4 regions of the Tatumella sp. UCD-D_suzukii genome follow, and region 1 is predicted to be linked to each of the others. Evidence: predicted binding sites of a transcription regulator. Region 1 holds the regulator's gene; each other region holds the start of a gene.

Region 1 (3,834 bases):
ACCGTACCAATGGGGAGGTTCTTCGCCCTACACCGGTTTTGATTGCAGCGGGCTTGTCTACTACGCCTATAAAGATCTGGTGAATTACAGAATTCCGCGCACCGCTAACGAAATGTTCCACCTGCGTGATGCCGCACCGGTTAAACGTAATCAGCTGGAAAAAGGTGACCTGGTCTTCTTCCATATTCATGGCCGTGAAAAAGCTGACCATGTGGGAGTCTACCTGGGTGACGGGAAATTTATTCAGTCCCCCCGCACCGGCAAAGATATTCAAATCAGTGCCCTGAGCAACGAATACTGGCAGAGCCACTACATCGGTGCCCGCCGGGTAATGACCCCGAGTACCGTTCGTTAAGAGAGTACAGGCTACTGCCCCTTCCCGGGCCGAAAGCATAAAAAAGCCTGAACAGTGTTCAGGCTTTTTTATTATCTGTTGCGGGACAGCACTGCACTCCCGCAAGCCGGGAGACCCCGGTTAATGCAGAATTGCTGTAAAACTGAATGCAGAAATCATCAATAAAGCAACAATCGTGGTGGTCAGTGCCAGTTTAAGATCAGTATCAATGCGTCCCCCTTCTCATAAGCACAATAACTGTATGGATATTATTATAATTACCACACTGTTGCGCAAAAATCTCGTTTTATTGTCCTGACCTTGCTAGAATTGCCGCCCTTCGTTGCGCAACGATGATGCGTGCTGAAATTTCAAGCGCTATTATCGTCCCGTCACAGGTAAATCGTCCCCCCTACACTACGAACGATTGCCGGAGTCAGGGTAAACGCAAACGATTAACTCAGCCAGCACAGAATAATGATAAACCCGGAGTAAGAATTGAATGGCAACTATTAAAGACGTGGCGAAGCGAGCAGGGGTTTCCACCACCACTGTTTCACATGTCATTAATCAGACCCGCTTTGTTGCGGAAGACACCTGTAAGGCCGTCCGGGAGGCAATTAATGAATTGCATTATTCCCCGAGTGCCGTCGCCAGAAGTCTGAAAGTGAATAACACCCGGACCATAGGATTGCTGTCGACCTCTCTGGAAGCTCCTTATTTTGCAGAGATCATCGAAGTTATCGAAAAGAAATGCTTTGAGCACGGTTATACCCTGATCCTCGGCAATGCCGATAATGATCTGAAAAAACAGCGTGCCTATCTGTCGATGATGGCACAAAAGCGTGTCGATGGTCTGCTGGTTATGTGTGCAGAATACCCACAGGATCTGCTGGATATGCTGGAACAGAACCGTAATATTCCGATGGTCGTTATGGACTGGGGAGTTTCCCGTGGGGACTTTACCGACACCATCCTGGATAATGCCTTCCGGGGCGGATATATGGCCGGACGCTACCTGATAGAACGTGGCCATCGTGATATCGGCTGTATCCCGGGCCAGATGGAACGCAACACCGGCGGCGGACGCCTGTCAGGCTTTTTGAAAGCGTTACAGGAAGCCGGTATCACCCTGCGTGATGAATGGCTGGTACAGGGTGATTTCGAACCGGAGTCCGGCTATCAGGCGATGCAGCAGTTGCTTTCGCAACCGCAACTGCCTACCGCCGTGTTCTGCGGTGGCGATATTATGGCTATGGGTGCCATTTGTGCGGCTGACGAACAGGGATTACGCGTACCGCAGGATATATCAGTGATCGGCTATGACAACGTACGTAATTCACGTTACTTCAGCCCGGCGCTGACCACTATTCACCAGCCTAAACGTGAACTGGGTGAAAAAGCCCTGGAAATGTTGCTGGATCGTATCGTCAATAAACGCGATGAACCCCAAACCATTGAGGTGAACCCGCGACTGATTGAACGTCGCTCGGTGATTGATGGTCCTTTTGTCGATTATCGTCGTTAAGCACACCTTTTATTCCCTCAGCCATTCCTGGTTCAGTGTGTCGGTATCCCCGAGGTAGTCCAGAATCCACCGCAGGGCCGGTGAACTCCGCTCCCCGGCCCAACTGACACAACAGGGGCTTTCCGGAAACGGTGCAGGTAACTGTAATTCCCTGACTTCCCCCCGGGATAGCAGTGGCCTGGCCAGGTGGCCAGGTACCATGGCTACACATAACCCGGCCCTCACGCAGTCGAGCCCGGTCTGCCAGTCCGGCACCGGCATACGCCGCTGGTTATCCAGCGACCAGGTGATACGTCGTGGCAATGCCCGGGAGGTATCTTCCAGCATCAGTGAGGGCCAGGCACGTAACCTCTCCTCTCCCGGCGGGCCGCCGTTAGCCAGAGGGTGGTCGGCACTGACAATGCACCGCCAGTTCAGGTGGCCCATATCACGGAAATCAAAACGCCCGGTCACCGGCACGGCCCGGGTTGCACCGATAGCCATGTCCACCCTGCCATCAGCCAGCGCATCCCATACCCCGTTAAAGACTTCTTCACTGATGTGCAGTTCGATATCAGAGAAATGACGATAAAAATCGGTCACCAGTTGCTGCATACGTTGTCGTTTAACAATCCTGTCCACGGCAATGCTTACCTGCCCCCGCCAGCCATTCGCCAGTTGCTGACATTGCCGACGGGTGGATTGCATTTTTTTGATAACCCCGCGGCTTTCACGGACAAAATGTTCACCTGCCGGAGTGAGAACGACGTCCCGGTGCTGACGCTCAAATAAAGGCACCGCCAGCCACTCCTCAAGCTGCCTGACCGTATAACTGATCGCCGAAGGCACGCGATGAAGCTCTCTGGCCGCTGCACTGAAGCTGCCATTCCTTGATACCGCATCGACGACTTCGAGTGCATATTCAGACCACATAATGACCTTTCAAATTTTTTAAACGTTAATCTCAAATATTACCGATTCACAACAAGCAATGCACCCTTTTACACTTTGCGCGAAATTTTTATCAGAGGAGATGTCATGAGGCATCCGGTGTTGTTTTTAATTTATCTGGCCTTACTCAGTATGCTGGGCTTTCTGGCTACGGATATGTATTTACCTGCCTTTGGTGCAATGAAACAGGACCTGGGCACCAGCGCCGGGGTGATCAGCGCCAGCCTGAGCCTGTTTCTGGCCGGTTTTGCCTGCGGTCAGTTGCTGTGGGGCCCCCTGTCTGATGTGACAGGACGGAAACCGGTATTACTGTGCGGGCTGGGAATTTTCGCGGCCAGTTGCCTGGCCATGCTATGGGTGACATCTCCGGTGATGTTACTGGCCCTGCGTTTTATCCAGGCCATCGGTGTCTGTGCCGCCGCCGTCAGTTGGCAGTCACTGGTGCTGGACCATTATCCGGCTTCACGTAGTCAGAAGATTTTTGCCACCATCATGCCCCTGGTCGCACTGTCACCGGCACTGGCCCCGTTGCTGGGCTCCTGGCTGCTGGCACATTATCACTGGCGTTCGGTTTTTCTGGTGCTAACGTTGATCACCGTCGCTTTAATGGCTTCAACCCTGTTTGTGCCGGCAGCCTCACGCACCTCCGTCACCCCCCCGGGCAAAACGACGGATAAAGTCAGGTTTACCGGGCTGCTGGCTGATCGCGTCTATCGCGGCAATGTGCTGATTTACTCAGCCTGCTCTGCCAGTTTTTTCGCCTGGCTGACTGGCTCTCCTTTTATTTTGTCCGGACTGGGCTTAACACCGGCGGATATCGGGCTGAGTTATATTCCGCAGACTGTGACATTTCTGATTGGCGGGTTCGGCTGCCGGTTACTGATGAACCATTTCAGCGCATCACGCCTGCTTCCCTGGCTACTGGCGCTGTATACCGTCAGCATTATTGGCACCATGCTCGCCGCATACTCCGGCCAGGCTTCGTTACTTTCATTGCTTTTACCCTTCTGCGGCATGGCAATGGCGAACGGTGCTATTTATC
Region 2 (3,834 bases), on a different contig from region 1:
AGGAGCAGGGTGCCTGCTCCTGTACCCGGGATTAGCCGGCAGAAGACGGACTGTTGCTGTCGCTCAGACGCTTGTAGACAATTTTCTGGCTGTCGTTCTGGCAATGCCCGACCACCAGGCCACCTTTCTGATCGGCCTGATCGCTTGGTACGATATCCAGGCTGAAGCCGGTCTCAGGTACACCGTTAGCAATGATCTTTTTACTGATATCGGCTTTTACCGACTCGCAAGATGCCTGAGCCAGCAAAGGACAGGCAATCAGCAGGGCACCGGCCCATAAGATTTTACGTTTCATATGTGGTTCCTTTTCTTTGTAAAGACGCAATTGTTATTATCATCAGGGAGTTATCGGACGTCCTGTGCGCCGGTCAAGGCAGCGCAGGGTATTCGGCTCCCAGTAAGCATTGAGATTTGCACTCTGCTCACATTTATCACGGGTATCAAAAGCGTTATCAGCTTTATCAAACTCTTTCTCAACCCTGCGATTTACTTTATGCCGCAGTGAGCGGGTATCATCCCACTGCTGCTGGCGCTCACGCGCTTCTTCTTTTGTCAGCGCATTGTCGCCGTTATCAATAACAATGTGCTGTGTCGCCGCCCGGACGGCAGGTACTGCTGCCAGTGTTCCGCAACCCATCACCGCACACAGAACTACCGGTAAAATCACAGAGGTCTTTTTCATATTGAGTTCCTTTATTCTCAATGACGGACAGCCGGCCTTAGCTGTACCTGCGACTATCAGTATAACATTTGAACGGCTTTTCCTGCCAGCCATGTGTCCGGTGAGGGCACCGTGGCAGGGGCGGCGGCGGCATCAGACATTTTTCATGACTTTCAGACCGCCGTACGCCTGGCAGACCGGCATCATTTCCAGGGTATTAATATTGACATGGGCAGGCAGCGTCGATACCCAGTAAACGGATTCGGTAACATCTTCGGCAGTCAGCGGCTGCGTACCGTCATACACGGAGCTGGCTTTACTGTCATCGCCTTTAAAGCGGACATTTGAAAACTCAGTGCCTCCCACCAGGCCTGGCTCGATATTGGTGACACGAACCGCGGTACCCTGCAGATCTGTCCGCAGATTAAGGCTGAACTGGCGCACAAAGGCTTTGGTGGCTCCGTAGACGTTGCCGCCCTGATAAGGCCAGTTACCGGCGGTTGAGCCGATATTAATCACATGGCCTTTATTGCGGGCGACCATGGCCGGTAACACGGCACGGGTCATAAACACCAGTCCTTTAGCATTGGTATCTATCATGGTCTCCCAGTCATCAGTGCTGGCATTCTGTGCCGGTTCTATCCCCAGTGCCAGCCCGGCATTATTAACCAGGATATCGATAGCCTGCCATGCTTCCGGTAATTCGCTCAGCGCCCGATCGATAGCGTCCTTGTCGCGAACATCCAGTTGTAACGGATACAGACTGTCGCCATGAGTGAGCTTCAGTTGCTGCAGGCGATCGGCCCGGCGTCCGGTGGCAATGACTTTATGCCCGTTCGCGATAAAACGGCGGGTAATAGCTTCCCCGAATCCTGCTGTCGCACCTGTTACCAAAATAATCATAGTGTTTTATGTCCTGTTATTTTTCCTGAGATATGCCATAAACATAGCATTGAAAACTGACCCATGCCTATACCTTATCAATGGTCACGGGCCCCGGGGAGCCGCGACGCCCCTCCATTGTGCATATGTGATCTCTCTGCACTATAGCAGGGCAGGGTTTTCGTGAGCAGCAGTTTCCAACCGGGAATAATTATCAGGACAATCGGTTGCCATCAAAAAGCAAACGATTACCTTTCCGGACAGCCCGGTAAAACCCGCACATCAGTAATAACCCGGGGGAAATTATTTAACGTATTGAAAATAAAAGACTAATTTAAAAAAATCCTCTCTGGCACGTTACTTGCAAACTTCCTGTCATACCACTGATACGTGATCAGCAGATTTCGGGACAGAGATCGGAAAGGAGACGGGGAGCTATGATGTCAAAGAAACGCCTGCAGGGGTTCCGTGCTGCATTTATACACTATGCGGGAGTGGCACACCACAGTGATGAAATCGCCGGGCAGTTTCGTTATCTGCCCGACGGACTGTTATTAATTGCCGACGGAAAGGTCGTTTCGCTGACCCCCTGGGATGACGGTAACAATGTGCCGGAAGGCTGTGAATTCACTGATTACCAGGGACGGTTGATCCTGCCCGGGTTCATCGACACCCATATTCATTTTCCGCAGACAGAGATGATTGCTGCTTATGGTGAGCAGTTACTGGAATGGCTGGAAAAGTATACCTTCCCGGTGGAAAGCAAGTATGGCGACAGTGAATATGCCAGTGCGATGGCCGCATTCTTTATCCGTCAGCTGTTCAGCCATGGTACTACTACTGCGCTGGTCTTTGCGTCTGTGCATCCTCAGTCCGTGGATGCGCTCTTTCGTGAAGCACAGAAGTATGCCATGCGCATTATTGCCGGGAAAGTGATGATGGACAGGCATGTGCCCGAGGCGTTACTGGAAGACCCGGCGGAAAGCGCCCGACAGACCCGGCAGTTGATTGAGCGGTGGCACGGTAAAGGGCGGCTGGGTTACGCCATTACCCCGAGATTTGTTCCCACCTCCTCACCGGCATTACTGGAACAGGCCGGTGTATTACGCCGTGAATATCCGGATGCCTGGATGCAGACCCATCTGAGTGAAAATTTACGGGAAATTGAGTGGGTCAGTGAACTCTTCCCGGAACATGACAATTACCTCGGCGTGTATGACCACTATCAGCTGACGGGTAAACGCAGCGTCTTTGCACATTGTATTCATTTGCAGGATAAGGAATGGACGTGTCTTCAGCAGACCGGCTCCTCTGTCGCCTTTTGTCCGTCGTCCAATCTGTTCCTCGGCAGTGGTTTGTTTAAGCTGTCTGCAGCGAAGGCGAGGAAGATCCCGGTCGGGATAGGGACAGATGTGGGTGCCGGTACCAGTTTCAGTCTTCTCCGTACACTGGGGGATGCCTATAAGGTGCAGCAATTGCAGAGTTATAAACTGAATGCCTGCGAGGCTTTTTATCATGCCACGCTTGGCGGTGCTCATGCCCTGGACCTGGATAGCGTTATCGGTAATTTCGCACCGGGTAAAGAAGCTGACTTTATTGTGGTTGACCTGACGGCCACACCGCTACAAAAACTGCGTTGTTCCGGAAGTACCGATATCCTCGATAAGCTTTTTGTACTGATGACGTTGGGTGACGAGCGCAATATCACGCATACCTGGGTAAACGGCGAATGTGTATGGACACAGGGAGAGACAGAGGAGAATGACCATGCAATTTTTGCTTAATCAGCAGCTGATCACGGTCAGTCATCTTGACCCGAATATGACGGTACTGAATTACCTGCGGGAAGAAAAACAGCGTTGCGGCACCAAAGAGGGATGTGCCTCCGGTGACTGCGGTGCCTGTACGGTGGTGGTGGCGTCACTGGAAGAGGATAAGCTGCACTATGAGACGGTGAACAGTTGCCTGACACTGGTCAGTGCCTTACACGGTAAACAATTGATCACGGTGGAAGACCTGCAGGAGGGACAGCATCTGCATCCGGTACAGCAGGCCATGGTCGATAACCATGCCTCTCAGTGCGGTTTCTGTACCCCGGGCTTTGTGATGTCACTGTTTGCCTTAATGAAACATGGTGGTTCTGCCGGGCATACAGAGACGGAACTGGCGCTGGCCGGTAATCTTTGTCGCTGTACAGGTTATCGCCCGATCCTGCAGGCAGCCAGTGATATTGTGAGTCAGGGAATGAGTCAGGATCAGTTTCTGCGCCATCAGGCACTGACGAAAAAACA
Region 3 (3,834 bases), on a different contig from region 1:
CTTTCATCAATGTCGTAAGCAAACTGTTTACTCAGTGTGCTGACTTCCGTCGTACCGGTTCAGCAGCACTGGATCTGGCCTATGTTGCAGCCGGTCGTACCGATGGTTATTTCGAAATCGGCCTGAAGCCATGGGATTTTGCTGGCGGCGAACTGCTGGTCCGTGAAGCGGGCGGCCTGGTCACCGACTTTACCGGCGGTCACGGTTACCTGCAATCAGGTAATCTCGTTGCCGGTAACCCGCGTGTCGTTCGCGCAATTCTGGCTTCCATGCGTGATGAATTAAGCGAAGCGTTAAAACGCTAAGCTCCCCTCCCCGGGCCGCCGTGCCCGGGGAGATCCCGACGGATTTCCGCAGTGCCCTTCCGCCATTGCATTTTTCGCAGGCATCGGCCTCCCCACGCGGTTATTCCTTTACTGTCTCAGGCATTCCTTATCCCTGGTGTTTCCTCACTGGCAGACGACCTCTCCCTTGTACCGCGGTGACAATCACCCTGGCAGCACTCAGGCAAAGCCCGCAATGCTGCGTCCCTGAATTTCCACCAAAAGCGTGCAGGAACATACGTTGACCGGTCAACGTAAAAGCCGCTCTGTTATTTCAAAATTCTGCAGGAAAGTCAGCGGAGTATAATGGCCTGGCGTCACTTCACAAGAATGTATCGTCGGAAATACCGGAGGGTCGGATAATCAGGATATTCTGAGACACCGGAATCAGTGCAGGGATATGGCAGGCAGGGTTTGCAGAGACAACGCCATCACGCTTCGCTGAATAGGATGGTATGGAAGCAGAAAGGCGACCTCAGGCCGCCTTTCTCTGTTCAGACGCCGGTCTGACCGGCGTTAGTCGTCTCAGGCATAGACCGGCAGACGGGCACAGATTTCCAGTACTTTACCTTTCACGCGCTCGATAGTGGCTTCATCATTGATATTGTCCAGAATATCAGCAATCCAGCCAGCCAGCTCACGCACGTCAGCTTCGTTGAAACCACGACGGGTCACTGAAGGGGTACCGATACGGATACCGGAAGTGACAAACGGGCTCTTCGGATCGTTAGGGACGCTGTTTTTGTTAACAGTGATATTTGCACGGCCTAACGCTGCATCGGCTTCTTTACCGGTCAAATTTTTGTCGACCAGATCCAGCAGGAACAGGTGGTTATGGGTCCCCCCGGAAACGATGTTGTAGCCACGGGCCAGCAGGACTTCGACCATGGCTTTAGCGTTAACAGCAACCTGCTGCTGATAAGCTTTAAATTCCGGCTCCATCGCTTCTTTCAGAGCGACCGCTTTACCCGCGATCACGTGCATCAGAGGGCCACCCTGACCGCCAGGGAAGACGGCTGAGTTCAGTTTCTTATACAGGTCTTCATCACCCCCTTTCGCCAGGATCAGTCCGCCGCGCGGGCCTGCCAGGGTTTTATGGGTAGTCGTGGTGACGATATGTGCATGCGGAACCGGGTTCGGATAGACATCGGCGGCCACCAGACCTGCGACGTGAGCCATATCAACAAACAGCCATGCACCAATGCTGTCTGCAATTTCACGCATTTTAGCCCAGTCACAAACGCCGGAATATGCAGAGAAACCACCGACAATCATTTTAGGCTTATGCGTCTTCGCCAGTTCAGCCAGTTCTTCATAATCGATCTTGCCGCTGTCATCGATACCGTAAGGGACGACGTTATACAGTTTACCGGACAGGTTCACCGGAGAACCGTGTGTCAGGTGGCCACCATGCGCCAGATTCATCCCCAGAATGGTATCGCCCGGCTGCAACAGTGCGGTATACACAGCAAAGTTAGCCTGTGAGCCACTGTGCGGCTGAACGTTAGCGTAATCTGCACCAAACAACTCTTTCGCACGGTCGATGGCTAATTGCTCGACGATATCGACGTATTCACATCCGCCGTAATAACGCTTACCAGGATACCCTTCTGCATATTTGTTGGTGAGCTGTGAACCCTGAGCCTGCATTACGCGTGGGCTGGTGTAGTTTTCTGAAGCAATTAATTCAATGTGCTCTTCCTGACGCACTTTTTCCTGCTCCATCGCCTCCCACAGTGGGGCATCATAATCGGCTATGTTCATCTCTCGCTTTAACATCCGCATCTCCTGACTCAGCTAACTTAAAAACGGCAATTTAACACCCATCGGCGGGTAACGGCCCACAGTGTAAACTCTTTTCCGGGAGGACGGTAGCCGGAATACACTCTTTTTACGCAAACGATTGGCATACCGGCGACATACGGCTTAGCTGCTGAAATGAAAGTGCTTTTTTAACTGATATTTTTTCATCTGCGATCACGATGAATTTCATATTGCAGTCACGTATAACAAGAAAAAAACAAATACCCCTGTTTACTTTACGGGTAACAGGGAATAACATGCATTTAAAATACATGTTATTATCATCCCGTAAAGGAATAACAAATGCTTGATGCCAAAACTATTGCACTGGTCAGAGAAACTCTTCCGGCAATCGCTGCAGCTGGCCCGGCAGTCACTCAACATTTTTATCAGCGTATGCTGAGTCATAATCCGGAACTGAAAGATGTCTTTAATATGAGCAACCAGGCCAGCGGCCGTCAGCCGGAAGCCTTGTTTAATGCACTGTGTGCTTACGGAAGCCATCTGGATACCCCGGAAGCCCTGCTCCCCGCCGTCGAAAAAATTGCCCAGAAACATGTCAGCCTGTCGATTCAGCCGGAACAATATGCCATTGTCGGTGAACATTTATTAGGCACCATCCGGGAGCTGCTGGATCCTGGCGACGAGGTTCTGGCGGCCTGGGCGAAAGCCTACGGTGTCCTGGCCGATATCTTTATCAACCGTGAAGAGCAGATTTACGCGCAGCATGAACACCTCTCCGGCGGCTGGCGCGGAACCCGCGATTTTGTGATCAGTGAGATTAAGCAGGAAAGCGAGGTTATTAAGAGCTTCGTACTGACACCGGAAGATGGTCAGCCCGTTTCAGAATTTACAGCCGGGCAATTTGTCGCGCTGTATCTTAAACCGGAAGGGTTTACCCACCGCCAGATCCGGCAGTATTCACTGACCCGGACTCCGGACGGTAAAAGCTATCGTATCGCGGTCCGTCGTCAGCCGGAAGGTAAGGTCTCCGGATGGTTACATAGCCGGGCAAAATGCGGCGACCGGGTTGCGCTTTCCGCACCGGCGGGCGATTTCCTGCTGGACAGTTCGCTGTTTCCGGCGCCGATCACGCTCATTTCTGCGGGGTCCGGCCAGACACCATTACTGGCCATGCTGCATGCGCTGGCTGAACAACAGTATACCGCCCGGGTTAACTGGTGGCATGCCGCACACAATCGTGCAGAACATGCATTCAGTGAAGAAGTCACACAACTGGGATCGACCCTGAATGATTTCCATGAGGTTATCTGGTACAAACAACCCGACAACGCGATGGCAGACGACCACCACCTTTCAGGCCTGATCAATATTACACAGGCAGGTAGCGCGCTCGATGACCCGCGGTGCCACTACTTTGTCTGTGGCCCGACAGGTTTTATGCAGTCTGTTATCCATCAGTTAACTGAAGCAGGCGTCAGTCAGTCGCATATTCATTATGAACTGTTTGGCCCGCACAAAGATCTCTGATGTGTTACCCGGGCCACCCGACTGCGGTGGCCTGAGTGATCAGATAGCTTCTTCGTCTTCTTCGCCGGTACGGATACGCACAACCCGTGCAACGTCGAACACAAAAATCTTACCGTCACCGATTTTGCCGGTCTGTGCGGTGCGCATAATCGTTTCCACACAGGTATCGACGATATCATCGGCAATCACTAATTCGATTTTAACCTTCGGCAGAAAA
Region 4 (3,834 bases), on a different contig from region 1:
GTTCCTCGGTGACAAAATGCACAGAAGACCCATGTTCGCTGTCACCGTTCTCCAGTACCTGGCGATGGGTATGTAACCCGGGATACGCCGGCAGAAGAGAAGGGTGGACGTTAATCATCCGTCCGGCATAACGTGCAACAAACTCCGGACTTAAAATGCGCATATAACCGGCCAGTACGACCAGATCCGGATGAAAGTTATCAATTTCGGCCATCATCTGTCGATCAAATTGCTGACGGTCAGCAAAAGCGGACGGGTCAAGTGACAGGGCTGGGATACCGGCCTGGCGGGCATAATCAAGGCCGCCTGCGCTGGCCTTGTTACTGACGACGGCGGAAATCTCTGCCGCCAGCAGACCTGACCTGCAGGCATGAATAATTGCCTGCAGGTTACTGCCGGTTCCTGAGATCAGGATAACCAGCTTTTTCATCACTTGATAATGACCTGCTCAGCAGAAGACTCCGCGGATTCAATCACCCCGATCTTCCACGCGTTCTCACCGGCATCCTGCAGGAGTTGCAGTGCTTTATCGGCATTCGCCGGGCTCAACGCGATAACCATACCGACACCACAGTTAAAGGTGCGATACATTTCATGGCGACTGACATTACCGGCCTGCTGTAACCAGGTAAATACGGCCGGCCATTGCCAGCTGGATTCATCAATTACAGCACAGGTATTTTCAGGCAATACACGTGGGATATTTTCCCAGAATCCGCCGCCGGTCAGGTGGGCTATCGCATGCACGTCAACCTGTTCAATCAGGCTGAGAATATTTTTGACGTAAATGCGGGTCGGTTCCAGCAGATGATCGGCCAGAGATTTACCCTCCAGTTGTTGCACAACCGGGTCGGTCTGGCTGACTTCCAGAATTTTACGGACCAGAGAATATCCGTTTGAGTGCGGACCGCTTGACCCCAGGGCCAGTAATACATCACCTTCACTGACTTTACTGCCATCAATGATTTCTGACTTTTCCACCACTCCGACACAGAAACCAGCGACATCGTAATCTTCACCGTGGTACATACCCGGCATTTCAGCGGTTTCACCGCCGACGAGTGCACATCCTGACTGCGAACAACCCTCGGCGATGCCGGTGATCACGGCAGCAGCAGTATCGACATCCAGCTTACCGGTGGCGTAGTAATCCAGGAAAAATAAGGGCTCAGCCCCCTGAACCACCAGGTCGTTGACACACATGGCGACCAGGTCAACCCCGATATGGTCATGACGTTTCAGGTCCATTGCCAGACGCAATTTCGTTCCTACACCATCAGTACCTGAAACCAGGATTGGCTCGCGGTATTTTTGCGGTAAAGCACAAAGTGCACCAAAGCCTCCGAGGCCTCCCATCACTTCCGGGCGGCGGGTTTTTTTTACAACCCCTTTAATTCGGTCAACCAGAGTATTACCGGCATCAATATCAACACCGGCATCTTTATAACTGAGAGTCGTTTTGTCGGTCACTGCAGATTCCCCACGCGAATTGCGGTTGGTGGTTTTAATAGAGCGCGGCTATTCTAGCAGTGCAGGCAAACGTTTGCGAGTCTGTTGTTCACCTCTCCTCTCTGTTCGTAAAACCGATCGGTGATTTTGTTTTTTTTAAAAATCTGTGACTCAGATTTTGATTAAGTCAGTATCCGATTTTCGTAAAAAACGATATAATCCGACGATTTTTTTTTAGCTCAATGCGTTCCGGGAGAAGAATAATGAAGATCGTGGAAGTCAGACACCCCCTGGTCAGACATAAGTTAGGCCTGATGCGTGAACATGATGTCAGCACTAAACGTTTTCGTGAATTAGCCTCTGAAGTCGCAAGTCTGCTGACCTATGAAGCGACGGCGGGTCTGGAAACGGAGGTCGTGACGATTGAAGGCTGGAATGGCCCGGTAGAGATTGACCAGATTAAAGGTAAAAAAATCACGGTGGTTCCTATCCTGCGGGCAGGGCTGGGAATGATGGACGGGGTGCTGGAACATATCCCGAGTGCCAGGATCAGTGTGGTAGGGGTTTATCGTGACGAAAAAACCCTTGAGCCTGTGCCTTACTTCCAGAAGCTGGTGTCCAATATCGAAGAACGTATGGCGCTGGTGGTTGATCCGATGCTGGCGACCGGGGGTTCCATGATTGCCACTATCGATCTGCTGAAGCAGTCTGGCTGTGAATCCATTAAAGTTCTGGTGCTGGTGGCAGCTCCTGAAGGGATTGAGGCATTGGAAAAAGCGCATCCGGATGTTGAGCTGTATACCGCGTCCATCGATCAGGGCCTGAATGAACACGGATACATTATTCCGGGACTCGGCGATGCAGGCGATAAAATCTTCGGGACGAAGTAAGTCCGGGAGTGCGGGGCATGGGCAGGGTAACGCTTTCTGCCCCCGGAAGGGGCGGGCACCGTCGGGTTCTGATGAACGGGACGGGGCCGGTATGGTATCGGGGGGCACTTCGGCGCCTCTGGCCCGCAGTGGCTGCATCTTTTTTTTCGCCGGAAGCTGCCGGTAAAAGTTTATTTGTTCTGACCGACGTGATGTCGGTTTTTTTATGTCCGGTAAAAATAAAAATTAAGGGGATGAAGAAATGACACGGCGTACGATAGAAGTGAATGAAAGACCACCGCTACTGCAGACGATTCCGCTGAGTCTGCAGCATTTGTTTGCCATGTTCGGGGCGACGGTGCTGGTACCGATATTGTTTCACGTGAACCCGGCGACTATTTTATTATTCAATGGGCTGGGTACCTTACTGTATCTGTTCATCTGTAAAGGAAAAATCCCGGCATATCTGGGGTCCAGCTTTGCGTTTATTTCCCCCGTTTTACTGCTGCTGCCTCAGGGATATGACCTGGCGCTGGGCGGCTTTATTCTGTGCGGGGTCTTATTTTGTCTGGTGGCGTTAATCGTCAAAAAAGCCGGGACGGGCTGGCTGAATGTGATGTTTCCTCCCGCTGCCATGGGGGCGATTATTGCCATTATCGGTTTAGAACTGGCCAGTGTTGCTGCCGGTATGGCCGGTTTATTACCGGCGAACGGCGCTCTGATGGATAATAAAACGGTGCTGGTTTCGCTGGTCACACTCGGTGTCACGGTGTTCGGCTCAATTCTGTTCCGGGGCTTCCTGGCAATTATCCCGATCCTGATTGGCGTCGTCGCCGGCTATGTATTGGCTTCGTTCCTGGGCATGGTGAACTGGTCTGCGGTAGAGCAAGCCCCCTGGCTGGCATTACCGACATTCTATAAACCGCGTTTTGAATGGGCTGCGATGCTGACTATCCTGCCGGCGGCGCTGGTGGTGATTGCTGAGCATGTCGGTCACCTGGTGGTCACGGCGAATATTGTGAAACGCGACCTGATAAAGGACCCGGGCCTGCACCGTTCGATGTTCGCCAACGGCCTGTCAACGGTCATCTCCGGCTTTTTTGGTTCCACACCCAATACCACTTACGGTGAGAATATCGGTGTGATGGCGATCACCCGGGTTTACAGTACCTGGGTGATTGGCGGGGCCGCGATTATCGCCATCTGTCTGTCCTGTGTCGGTAAACTTGCGGCGCTGATCCAGGCGATCCCGGTCCCGGTGATGGGGGGAGTGTCGCTGCTGTTATACGGAGTGATTGCTGCGTCCGGGGTTCGTGTGCTGATCGATGCCAAAGTCGATTACAGCAATGCAAAAAACCTGATGCTGACCGCGATTATCCTGATCATCGGGGTCAGCGGTGCGAAAATACAGGTGGGTGCTGTCGAACTGAAAGGCATGGCGCTGGCAACGATTGTCGGGGTGATCCTGAGTGTTATTTTCCATCTTATCGATGTGCTGCGCCCTGAAAAGGACGAT

The links. Region 1 encodes PurR, which represses purine synthesis genes. Its sites were predicted from a motif close to CANGCAAACGTTTGCNTG; they were not measured.
Region 2: a site for PurR is predicted at 1,781-1,798, ahead of guaD (guanine deaminase). Genes of this name have one in related genera too.
Region 3: a site for PurR is predicted at 2,216-2,233, ahead of glyA (serine hydroxymethyltransferase). Genes of this name have one in related genera too.
Region 4: a site for PurR is predicted at 1,533-1,550, ahead of purM (phosphoribosylformylglycinamidine cyclo-ligase). Genes of this name have one in related genera too.

The regions. Positions count from the first base shown of each region.
Region 1 is NZ_JFJX01000012.1:252,196-256,029, reverse strand. It holds gene CG67_RS05265 (C40 family peptidase) at 1-355, shown strand, start outside; gene CG67_RS18775 (YnhF family membrane protein) at 476-565, opposite strand; gene purR (HTH-type transcriptional repressor PurR) at 837-1,862, shown strand; gene punR (DNA-binding transcriptional activator PunR) at 1,872-2,774, opposite strand; gene punC (purine nucleoside transporter PunC) at 2,880-3,834, shown strand, end outside.
Region 2 is NZ_JFJX01000053.1:398,336-402,169, forward strand. It holds gene CG67_RS11780 (DUF1161 domain-containing protein) at 32-295, opposite strand; gene CG67_RS11785 (DUF1283 family protein) at 338-682, opposite strand; gene ydfG (bifunctional NADP-dependent 3-hydroxy acid dehydrogenase/3-hydroxypropionate dehydrogenase YdfG) at 815-1,564, opposite strand; gene guaD (guanine deaminase) at 1,984-3,327, shown strand; gene xdhA (xanthine dehydrogenase small subunit) at 3,311-3,834, shown strand, end outside.
Region 3 is NZ_JFJX01000064.1:172,254-176,087, forward strand. It holds gene suhB (inositol-1-monophosphatase) at 1-305, shown strand, start outside; gene glyA (serine hydroxymethyltransferase) at 849-2,102, opposite strand; gene hmpA (NO-inducible flavohemoprotein) at 2,430-3,617, shown strand; gene glnB (nitrogen regulatory protein P-II) at 3,657-3,834, opposite strand, start outside.
Region 4 is NZ_JFJX01000064.1:92,784-96,617, reverse strand. It holds gene purN (phosphoribosylglycinamide formyltransferase) at 1-430, opposite strand, end outside; gene purM (phosphoribosylformylglycinamidine cyclo-ligase) at 430-1,470, opposite strand; gene upp (uracil phosphoribosyltransferase) at 1,713-2,339, shown strand; gene uraA (uracil permease) at 2,581-3,834, shown strand, end outside.